DNA from 3 places in the Micromonospora sp. NPDC049374 genome. Region 3 is predicted to be linked to each of the others. Evidence: riboswitches for the same ligand, from Rfam matches in the RefSeq annotation. Region 3 holds a riboswitch; each other region holds the start of a gene.
What was found. A riboswitch is a leader RNA that binds a small molecule or an ion and turns the genes downstream of it on or off. The one in region 3 is predicted to bind cyclic di-AMP.
Positions count from the first base shown of each region.

Region 1: linked by a shared signal. The riboswitch ahead of AB0J93_RS18900 (hypothetical protein) and the one ahead of AB0J93_RS18105 (hypothetical protein) in region 3 are both predicted to bind cyclic di-AMP.
Region 2: linked by a shared signal. The riboswitch ahead of AB0J93_RS12805 (NlpC/P60 family protein) and the one ahead of AB0J93_RS18105 (hypothetical protein) in region 3 are both predicted to bind cyclic di-AMP.

Region 1 covers NZ_JBFAQH010000011.1:34,394-37,594, forward strand. The annotation lists gene AB0J93_RS18895 (YibE/F family protein) at 1-1,089, shown strand, start outside; cyclic di-AMP (ydaO/yuaA leader) riboswitch at 1,256-1,387, shown strand; gene AB0J93_RS18900 (hypothetical protein) at 1,391-2,407, shown strand; gene AB0J93_RS18905 (carbonic anhydrase) at 2,493-3,191, opposite strand.
Region 2 covers NZ_JBFAQH010000006.1:177,975-181,175, forward strand. The annotation lists gene AB0J93_RS12800 (NlpC/P60 family protein) at 48-1,058, shown strand; cyclic di-AMP (ydaO/yuaA leader) riboswitch at 1,251-1,385, shown strand; gene AB0J93_RS12805 (NlpC/P60 family protein) at 1,440-2,432, shown strand; gene dcd (dCTP deaminase) at 2,489-3,067, opposite strand; gene AB0J93_RS12815 (pyridoxamine 5'-phosphate oxidase family protein) at 3,145-3,201, shown strand, end outside.
Region 3 covers NZ_JBFAQH010000010.1:117,388-120,588, reverse strand. The annotation lists gene AB0J93_RS18115 (AAA family ATPase) at 1-224, shown strand, start outside; gene AB0J93_RS18110 (cation diffusion facilitator family transporter) at 316-1,233, shown strand; cyclic di-AMP (ydaO/yuaA leader) riboswitch at 1,387-1,518, shown strand; gene AB0J93_RS18105 (hypothetical protein) at 1,523-2,626, shown strand; gene AB0J93_RS18100 (PfkB family carbohydrate kinase) at 2,845-3,201, shown strand, end outside.

The DNA.
Region 1 (3,201 bases), on a different contig from region 3:
ACCGTCACCGTCCGGGTGCAGACCGGACCGGACGCCGGGCAGGAGGTGCAGACGCCCATCCCGACCGGGCCCGGGGCACCCCGGGTCGACGTCGACGACGACATCATCCTGGTCTCGTTGACCGATCCGGAGGACCCCTCGGTCAGCACCTACAACATCGCCGAGCACCAACGCGGCAAGCCGCTGGTGTGGCTGGCCGTACTCTTCGCCGCCGCCATCGTCGCCTTCGGGCGACTGCGGGGCCTGGCCGCTCTGGGTGGCCTGGCCGCCAGCTTCGCCATCCTGCTGACCTTCGTGCTGCCCGGCATCAGCGCGGGCCAGCCGCCGCTCGCGGTCGCCATCGTCGGCGCTTCGTTGATCATGTTCGTGGTGCTGTACCTGACCCACGGCGTATCCGCCCAGACCTCGGTGGCCGTGCTCGGCACGCTCGCCAGCCTGGTACTGACCGGGCTGCTCGGGCTGGCCGCGACCGGGGCCACCCACCTGACCGGATTCGGCAGCGAGGACGCCACCACCCTGTCCATGTTCCGCGGCGACGTCGACCTGCACGGCCTGCTGCTCGCCGGCATCATCATCGGCTCGCTGGGCGTACTGGACGACGTCACGGTCACCCAGGCCGCCGCGGTCAACGAGCTGCGCCACGCCAACCCGAACCTCTCCCGCCGGGAGCTGTACCGCTCGGCCACCCGGGTCGGGCGGGCACACATCGCCTCGGTGGTCAACACCATCGTGCTGGCGTACGCCGGCGCCTCGCTGCCACTACTGCTCCTGCTGACCGCGGACTCCCGTGCGCTGGGGCAGATCCTGACCAGCGAGTTCCTCACCACGGAGATCGTTCGAAGCGTGGTCGCCACGCTCGGGCTGATCGCCGCGGTACCGCTGACCACCGCGCTGGCCGCGGTGGTCACCACCGCCGGGCGCGGCGACACCGGCGTCCGCAGTGGTGGATCCACCCCCGTGGTTCCCCGGCCGGCGACGGACCGGGCCGAGGCGCTCCGCGCCCTCAGCACCCCACCCACCCGAAACACATCCCCCGCCACCCCCTCGGGGTGGCCCGACCCGGACAGGAGCACGGACACCACATGGTGACACTCCTCAACGTGACCGCCCCTGCCGATGCGGCTCGTAACCGTGTCGCTGGTCACTCAAAGCGATTACGAAATGACGCATCTCGTCGGGTTCGGGGCGTAGAGGCACAGATGGACTGTCGGGTAACCTCACTGCCGGTCACCGCCGAAGGCGCGCAGCGGCGCCTGCGGTGCCACCGCCCAATCGCCGTCAGGCGAGCCGGGAACCCAGGTACGTGGGGTGAATCCGCGAAAGCGGTAGGGGCCACTTCCGTCCCGAACCCGTCAGCTAACCCGGTCGGCGGTCGATGGAAGGGAAAACAGTGACGGCACCCCTACGCCGCTGGTTGACACCCGTGGTGGCCGTGTTCGCCGCGTTCGCCGTGTTCGCCGGTCCGATGCCGGCGACGGCCGCACCGAACGACCCGAAACCAGCGGAGCACGACGACGACCCGCCGATGCTCAACGACTTGATCGAGGCGACCACCCGGGACTACTCCAAGGCCAAGGCCAAGCTGGAGAAGTCCAAGAAGCGCCAGCTCCGACTGGCGGTCGAGGTCCGCTCCGCTCAGGCCGACCTGGACGCCCTCTCCCCACAGGTCGCCCAGATCGCCACCCAGTCGTACCGGACGGGCCGGGTCGGCGCGATCGCCATGCTGTTGCAGAGCAGCGCACCGGACTCGTTCATCGACCGGGCCTCGGCACTGGACGAGCTGAACCTGGTCAACGACAAGAAGCTGGGCGAGGTCAACGCGATCAAGCTCCGCGCAGAGCAGGCCAAGCTCGCGCTCGACGCCGAGGTGCGCGAGCAGAAGAAGCTGACCAACGACATGGCGCGCAAGAAGAGCGAGGCGGAGAAGTCCCTCCGACTGGTCGGCGGTGTCGGCCTGACCGGCGGGCTGGTGGACGCCACCTCGCCGGTGGCCCGGATCGCGCCGAACCGGGCCTCGGACGGCGGCTGGAAGCCCGAGTCGTGCAGCCAGAACGACCCCACCACGTCGGGCTGCATCACGCCCCGGACGCTGCACATGTACAAGGAGGTCAAGCGGGCCGGATTCAACCGGTTCGTCGGCTGCTTCCGCCCGGGTGACAAGTTCGAGCACCCCAAGGGCCGGGCCTGCGACTGGTCGTTGCAGAACAGCGGCTTCAGGCCGTGGCACAACAACGACACCCGGATCTACGGCAACAACCTGGCCGCCTTCCTGGTCCGCAACGCCGACCGGCTGGGCGTCTACTACGTGATCTGGAACCGGCAGATCTGGTTCGCGGCGACCGAGCGCTGGAGCTCCTACAGCGGCCCGTCCAACCACACGGACCACGTTCACGTGTCACTGCTCTGATCGCCCGACGCGACGCACCGAGGGCCGTCCCGTCAACCGTGGCGGGACGGCCCTCGTCGTTCAGGACGTCGTCGTCGGTCGCGGATCAGGGCGCGGTCGCCATCGCACCGCCGAGTTCGGCGGGTTCCGCGGCCACCGCCCGCACCTCACCGGCGGCCAGGCGGTACGACATGCCGACCACCGCGCACCGCCCGGCAGCCACCTCCGCCGCGAGGGTCGTGGAGGAGGCCAGCATCGTCTCGACGGTCCGCGCGATGTGGATGTCCACGATCCCGTCCAGTTCGTGCACTCCGGCGTCCTGTGCCCGGTGCAGGCTCGGCACCACGGCGTCGACCACCGCACCCAGATGCCCGGGAGGCGTGGTCGCGGTGGCCAGTGCCTCGCGGGCCGCCTGGACGGCGCCGCACGAGTCGTGGCCGAGCACCACCACGAGCGGCGTACGCAGCACGGCCACCGCGTACTCCACGCTGCCCAGTACCTCCGACCCGACGGTGTGCCCGGCGGTGCGGACCACGAAGAGGTCGCCCAACCCGCGATCGAAGATGATCTCGGCAGCGAGCCGGGAGTCGGAGCAGCCGACGATCACCGCGAAGGGATGCTGTTCGGCCGCGACGGCGGCCCGCCGCCCGGCGTTCTGGTTGGGATGCCGCAGCGTGTCGGTGACGAACCGCCGGTTGCCGGCGAGCAGCTCGGCCAGGGCCCGCTGCGGGGCACCCGGAAGATCCGCAGTGAGCAGCTCGCGTTCCGGTCCGGGCTGCGGGCCGGGCGTTCCGGGTCGACTCATCCGGCTGCAC
Region 2 (3,201 bases), on a different contig from region 3:
CCCCTTACCGCTCGCGGGACGCCCGGCGGTCGGTTGCAAAGGAGACGCTGCCGGTGGCAACCATGCCCCTTCATCGTCGTGCGCCAGGACTATCCCGTCCGGGTGGCCTGCGTAGGGCCGCCCGTGCGCTGGTTGTCCTCGTCGCCGCCGCCGCGGTCGGTGCCGGCCTGCTCGCCGCCCCCGCGTACGCCGAACCCTCGGTCGACGAGATCGAGGCCCAGATCGACAAGCAGTGGCGGAAGCTGGAACCCACCATCGAGCAGTACAACAAGGTGCGCTCCGAGCTGCGGGTCAACCGGCAGAAGTCGAAGAGCCTGGGGAAGAAGATCGAGCCGCTGGCCCTGGAGACCGAGCTGGCGATGAACCGGGTGGCCGACCTCGCCTCCCGCTACTACATCAGCGGCCCGTCCGCGGAACTCGGTGCGGTACTGCTCAACGCGAAGCCCGACGATCTCGGTGAGCAGATGGCCCTCCTCGACCGGCTCGCGTCGCAGGAGCGCCGCGAGCTTGAGGGCGTCATGAAGATCCGCAAGAAGTACGACGACCAGAAGGCCAAGCTCGACGCCCTGATCGCTTCCCAGGAGAAGCAGGAGAAGGATCTGGCGGCGAAGAAGAAGAAGATCGACGCCGAGATCAAGCGGCTCGAACGGTCGCTGCCGGTGACCACGGTGAAGACCACCAACTGCCCGACCATCAACGGTGTGGTCAGCGACGCCGCCCGCACCGCCATCAGGACGGCCTGCGCCCAGGTCGGCAAGCCGTACGTGTGGGGTGCCACCGGGCCGAACTCGTTCGACTGCTCCGGTCTGACCCAGTACGCGTACCGGGCCGCCGGCATCTCGCTGACCCACTTCACCGGTGCCCAGTGGAACGAGGGCAAGGCCATCTCCCGCTCCGACGCCCGTCCCGGTGATCTGGTGTTCTTCTTCAGCGACCTGCACCACGTCGGGCTCTACCTGGGCAACAACCAGATGGTGCATGCGGCTCGAGCCGGTAAACCGGTGAACGTATCGCCCATCACGACCATGCCGGTCGCCGGCTTCCGCCGACCCGGCTGAGTCACCACCCGCGCCCGCTGAGCGGTCGCGCAGGAACGCCCGAGGGCTCCCGGTCAAGTCGACGGGGGCCCTCGCCATTGTCAGATGTCAGCACCCACGGTGACGGTGCGGTTGTGTTGCGTATTGACTCCGATCGTCCCTACGCTGGGCAATCGTCGGCCGCTGGCAGTTCCGCCCACCCAGGGCGGTAACGGTCCGACACCGCCGAATCGCTCCTCAGCGAGCCGGGGAACCAGGTACCCGGGGTGAATCCGTGCGAGTCACGGTAGGGCGCCCCTTCCCGCCCGAACCCGTCAGCTAACCCGGTAGGCGGTATGGGAAGAAGGAGTGCTGAGCCCGGTGGCACACCATGCCCCGCGGCCACCGTCATCGCGGCCGGGGATGCCCGGCCGACCGACGGCTGCGCCGCGTTTCCGCTGGTACCGCTGCATCCTTGCCGCACTGGCCGCGACCGCCGTGATGCTGACCGGCGGCGTGGCGGCGGCCGGGGCCGACCCCACGGTCGCCGACATCGAGCGCCAGATCGACGAGGACTGGAACCGGCTCGAACCCGTCATCGAACAGCACAACGCCACCCGGCAGGACCTGGCCGCCAAGCGGCGGGAGGCGGACGCGCTGGCCGCCCGGATCGCGCCGCTGCAACGGCAGGTGGACGAGGCCATGGACCGGGTCGGCAAGCTCGCTGCCCGCGCGTACAAGGGTGAGCAGGTACGGGCCGTCAACACGCTGCTCGGCAGCCGGTCGCCGGGCGAGGTCGTCGAGCAACTCGGCCTGCTCGACCGGTACGCCCGCTTCCAGCAGCAGGACGTCCGGCACGCGAGTGAACTGCGCGACGAACTCGCCGCCGCCAAGGCCGGGCTCGACCGCACCATCGATCAGCTCGCCGGTACCGAGGCCGATCTCGCGGCGAAGCGGCGACAGATCGACGCCGAGATCGACCGGTTGCAGCGGCTCCGGCTGCGGGCGTACGGAAAGGGAGGTGGTGGGCCGCTGCGGCCGGCCCCCTGTCCGGCCAGCTACCCCGGCGGACCGGCCGGCGAGGCGGTCACCTTCGCCTGTGCCCAGATCGGCAAGCCGTACTCCTGGGGCGCCGAGGGGCCGAACGCGTACGACTGTTCCGGGCTGACGCTGGCCGCATGGTCGCGGGCTGGTGTCGCACTGCCGCACAACGCGGCACGGCAACGTCGGGTCACCGCGTCGGTCAGTCGCGGCGCACTGCGCCCCGGCGACCTCGTCTTCTACTACCGGGACCTGCACCACGTCGGCATGTACGTCGGTGGTGGCTGGGTGGTGCACGCCTCCCGGGCGGGTCAGCCGGTCAAGATGAAGCGGCTGGACAGCAGCCCGGTGCACAGTTTCGGCCGGCCCGGCTGAGGCGGACGGACGTAGGCGCGGGACGGTGGATCAACGGCTGCGGCGTGGCTGTGGTGTCACCGGGTGGGCCAGGTGCGCCAGCTCTGCCAGGCACGACTCGGCGTCGGGCCGCGCTGACCCTGGTAGCGGGAGCCGTAGACGGCCGATCCGTACGGGTGCTCGGCGGGCGAGGAGAGCCGGAAGATGCAGAGCTGCCCGATCTTCATGCCCGGCCAGAGGGTGATCGGCAGGTTGGCCACGTTGGACAGCTCCAGGGTGACGTGACCGGAGAAGCCGGGGTCGATGAAGCCGGCGGTGGAGTGCGTGAGCAGGCCGAGCCGTCCCAGACTGGACTTGCCTTCGAGGCGGCCGGCGAGCTGGTCGCCCAGCGAGATGACCTCAAGCGTCGAGGCGAGCACGAATTCGCCCGGGTGCAGCACGAACGCCTGGCCGTCGGGCACCTCGACGGCGGAGGTGAGGTCGTCCTGCCGGGTGGCCGGGTCGATGTGGGTGTAGAGGTGGTTGTTGAAGACCCGGAACAGTTTGTCCAGACGTACGTCGATGCTGGAGGGCTGCACCAGGGTGGGCTCGAATGGTTCGAGCGCCAGGGTGCCCGCCTTGATCTCGGAGACCAGGTCGCGGTCGGAGAGCAGCATCGCCACACCATAGCTGCCGGTATGCGACACGCGTGTCGGACTACCCGCTTCGAACGTGTGTTCGATAGGATGTCGGCATGGCTTCCTGGTCCGAATTCGCCGCTGACGAGCCTCGACTCGCCGACGGGATCCGC
Region 3 (3,201 bases):
CGCCGGTGCCCCGCCGGGACCAGGTCGCGGCCTGGCTGGGGGCGCTGGGCGGGGAGCGGTTGCAGGTGGTGACGAGCCTGGAGGCCAAGGGCATGGAGTACGACGGTGTGGTGCTGGTCGCCCCGGCGGAGATCCGGGCGGAGCCCGGCTCCGGTGTCCGTACCCTCTACGTCGCGCTGTCCCGGGCCACTCAGCGGTTGACCACCGTCGACCCGACCGGTTGAGCCCGAGCACCGCGAGCCACCCGACGATTGCACACATAGCGATGTTGGCATAGCTCCGTCCCCGGCCCGGCGGACGACGCAAGGTGTCTGGGTGGGTGCCGGCCATGACCACCACCATGCTGCGGTGTCGAACGCCGCGCACCGCCACTCCGGCCGGCTGTGGGCAGCATTCGCCCTGCTCAGCGCGCTGACGCTGGTCGAGGCAGCCACCGCTCTACGGACCGGTTCGCTGGCCCTGCTCTCCGACGCCGGGCACATGTTCACCGACGTGCTGGGCATCGGGATGGCTCTCGCGGCCGTGGCCGCCACCCGACGGGCCGACACCGACCCGCAACGCACCTTCGGGCTCTACCGGCTGGAGGTGCTCGCGGCCCTGGCCAATGCGGTACTGCTCTCCGGCGTCGCGGTGTACGTGCTGGTCGAGGCGGTACGCCGGTTCGGGGATCCACCCGAGGTGCTCGCCGGCCCGGTACTGGTGGTGGCGGCCCTCGGCCTGCTCGCCAACATCGCCGCGTTCGCTCTCCTGCGACCGGGGGCGCGGGAGAGCATCAACCTGCGCGGTGCCTACCTGGAGGTGCTGGCGGACCTGCTGGGCTCGCTGGGCGTGATCGCGGCCGCCCTACTGATCACCGTGACCGACTGGTGGTGGGCAGACCCGCTGGTCGCGGTGGCGATCGCCACGTTCATTCTGCCCCGGACGTGGCGCCTGGGTCGGGCGGCGGTACGCATCCTGGTCCAGGCCGCGCCGGAACACCTTCAGGTCACCGCGGTGTACGACCGGCTGGCCGCGGTGCCGGGCGTGGCCGGCGTCCACGACCTGCACGTCTGGACGTTGACCTCCGGCATGGAGGTCGCCTCGGCGCACCTGACCGTCAGCCCGGGCGCCGACGTCGGCGCCGTGCTGGCAGCGGCCCGCTCGGCACTGCACGAGGACTTCCAGATCGAGCACGCGACACTGCAGATCGAGCCGCGATCGGATCCGGGGGACTGCGGGGCAGCCCGGTGGTGACGGGAGCAATAGCCCCAAAAAGGGTTATTGTCCGCTTTTGATCTGGTCTACTAGTCAACAACTGAACACCAGCAGTAACAGCAGCTGCACCGGTCACATGGGCACCGGTAGGCTCGGACCCGGCCCCCGCCAGGCGGCACCCACCGGTGCCGGCGGCGGCCGCCGCCTAATCGCCCGCCAGGGCGAACCGGGGAACCATGTTCCTGGGGTGTATCCGCGTCAGCGGTAGGGATCTTCCGTCCCGAACCCGTCAGCTAACCCGGTCGGCGGCTGACGGAAGGAAATGTGCATGCCAGCAGTGGCAACGGTAAGACCGGCCGCCCGTACGGCGGCCCTGATCGCCGCCGCGCTCGCCCTCACCCTCGGCGTCGCGCTGGCCCCCTTCTCCCCAGCCGCCGCGGCACCGCAGCCGCTGCGGGCGGCGGCCCCGGGCGATGTGGACGACGAGGGTGGCACCCCGGCGCTGCGGGCCCAACTGGAGGCCGCCAGCAAGGGCTACCTCGACGCCAAGACCGCGCTCGACCGCTCGGTGAAGCGTCAGAAGAAGCTTGCCGAGCAGCTCAAGACGACCGAGAGCCAGGTCGCCGAGCGCGGCACCAAGGTTGCCGAGATCGCCGCGCAGGCGTACCGCACCGGGCGACTGGGTGCCGCGTCGGCGCTGCTCAACAGCGGGTCACCGGCCGGTTTCATGGACCGGGCAGCGGCGCTGGATGCGGTGGCCGCCAACGAGGACCGCGCGCTGCGCGAACTCCAGACGGCCCGGGACGAGGTCGGCGCCACCAAGCAGGCGCTGGACGCGGAGATCCAGGAACAGCGCAAGCAGGTGGCCGTGATGGCCAAGCGCAAGGACCAGGCCGAGCGGGCGTTGACCGTGGCCATCGAGCGGGACGAGGCGGCCGAACGGGCCAGGGCCGCCGAGCGGGCCGCCCGGTCACCCTCGCGCAACAGCGGGTCGAGCCCCACCGCCAAGCCCGCTCCCCGTAACTCGGACGGGTCATGGCCCTCGGAGTCGTGCAGCGTCAACGACCCCACCCCGGCCAACGGCTGCATCACCCCACGCACCCTGCACGCGCTGAAGCAGGCCAAGTCAGCCGGCTTCACCCGGTACGTCTCCTGCTACCGCTCGGGCGGCTCGGGCGAGCACCCGAAGGGCCGGGCCTGCGACTTCGCGGCCCAGAAGAACGGCTTCGGCGGGGACGCGACCGGGGGCGACCGGTCCTACGGCAACAACCTGGCGGCGTACTTCGTGAACAACGCCGACCGGCTCGCGGTGCTCTACGTGATCTGGTACAGGCAGATCTGGCTGCCCAGCAGCGGCTGGAAGTCGTACAGCGGCGCCCGGGGTGACCCGTCCAGCGACCACACCAACCACGTCCACCTGTCGGTGTACTGAGTCCATCGTCGCGCCGGGTGAGCCGCTCTTCACGAGCGGTTCACCCGGCGCTGCGTTTCCACCGCTGGTCGGCGGGGCACCGTCCCTTCGGCGCGCGATGACGCGTCTCCTTGGTTACCGTCGTACCAGGAAGCGGTATTTGTCCGCTAACGGGAGGGACGCCCCATGAACGAGCGAATCGCCAGGCGCGACGGCGGTACGGACAACGGGGAGCGGTCATGAGCGACCGCGTCATGATCTTCGCCCCGACCCCGCTGCTGACCGTGACCATCGACCAGCCGAGCGACGCGCCGGAGCTGCACCTGCACCCGGGCGGGCAGGGGGTGTGGCAGGCCAGGATGGTGCTGTCCCTCGGCGTCGACGTGGTGCTCTGCGCGGCGCTCGGCGGCGAGGTCGGGCAGGTACTGGAGCCGTTGCTGGTCAGCGAGGGAGTCGACCTCAAGGTGGTGGCCCGCGACTCCGGCGGCACCGGCGGGTACGTGCACGACCGCCGCGAGGGAACCCGTCGGGAGATCGTCGACGTGGTCGGCCAGCCGTTGAGCCGGCACGAGCTGGACGAGCTGTACAACCTCGCA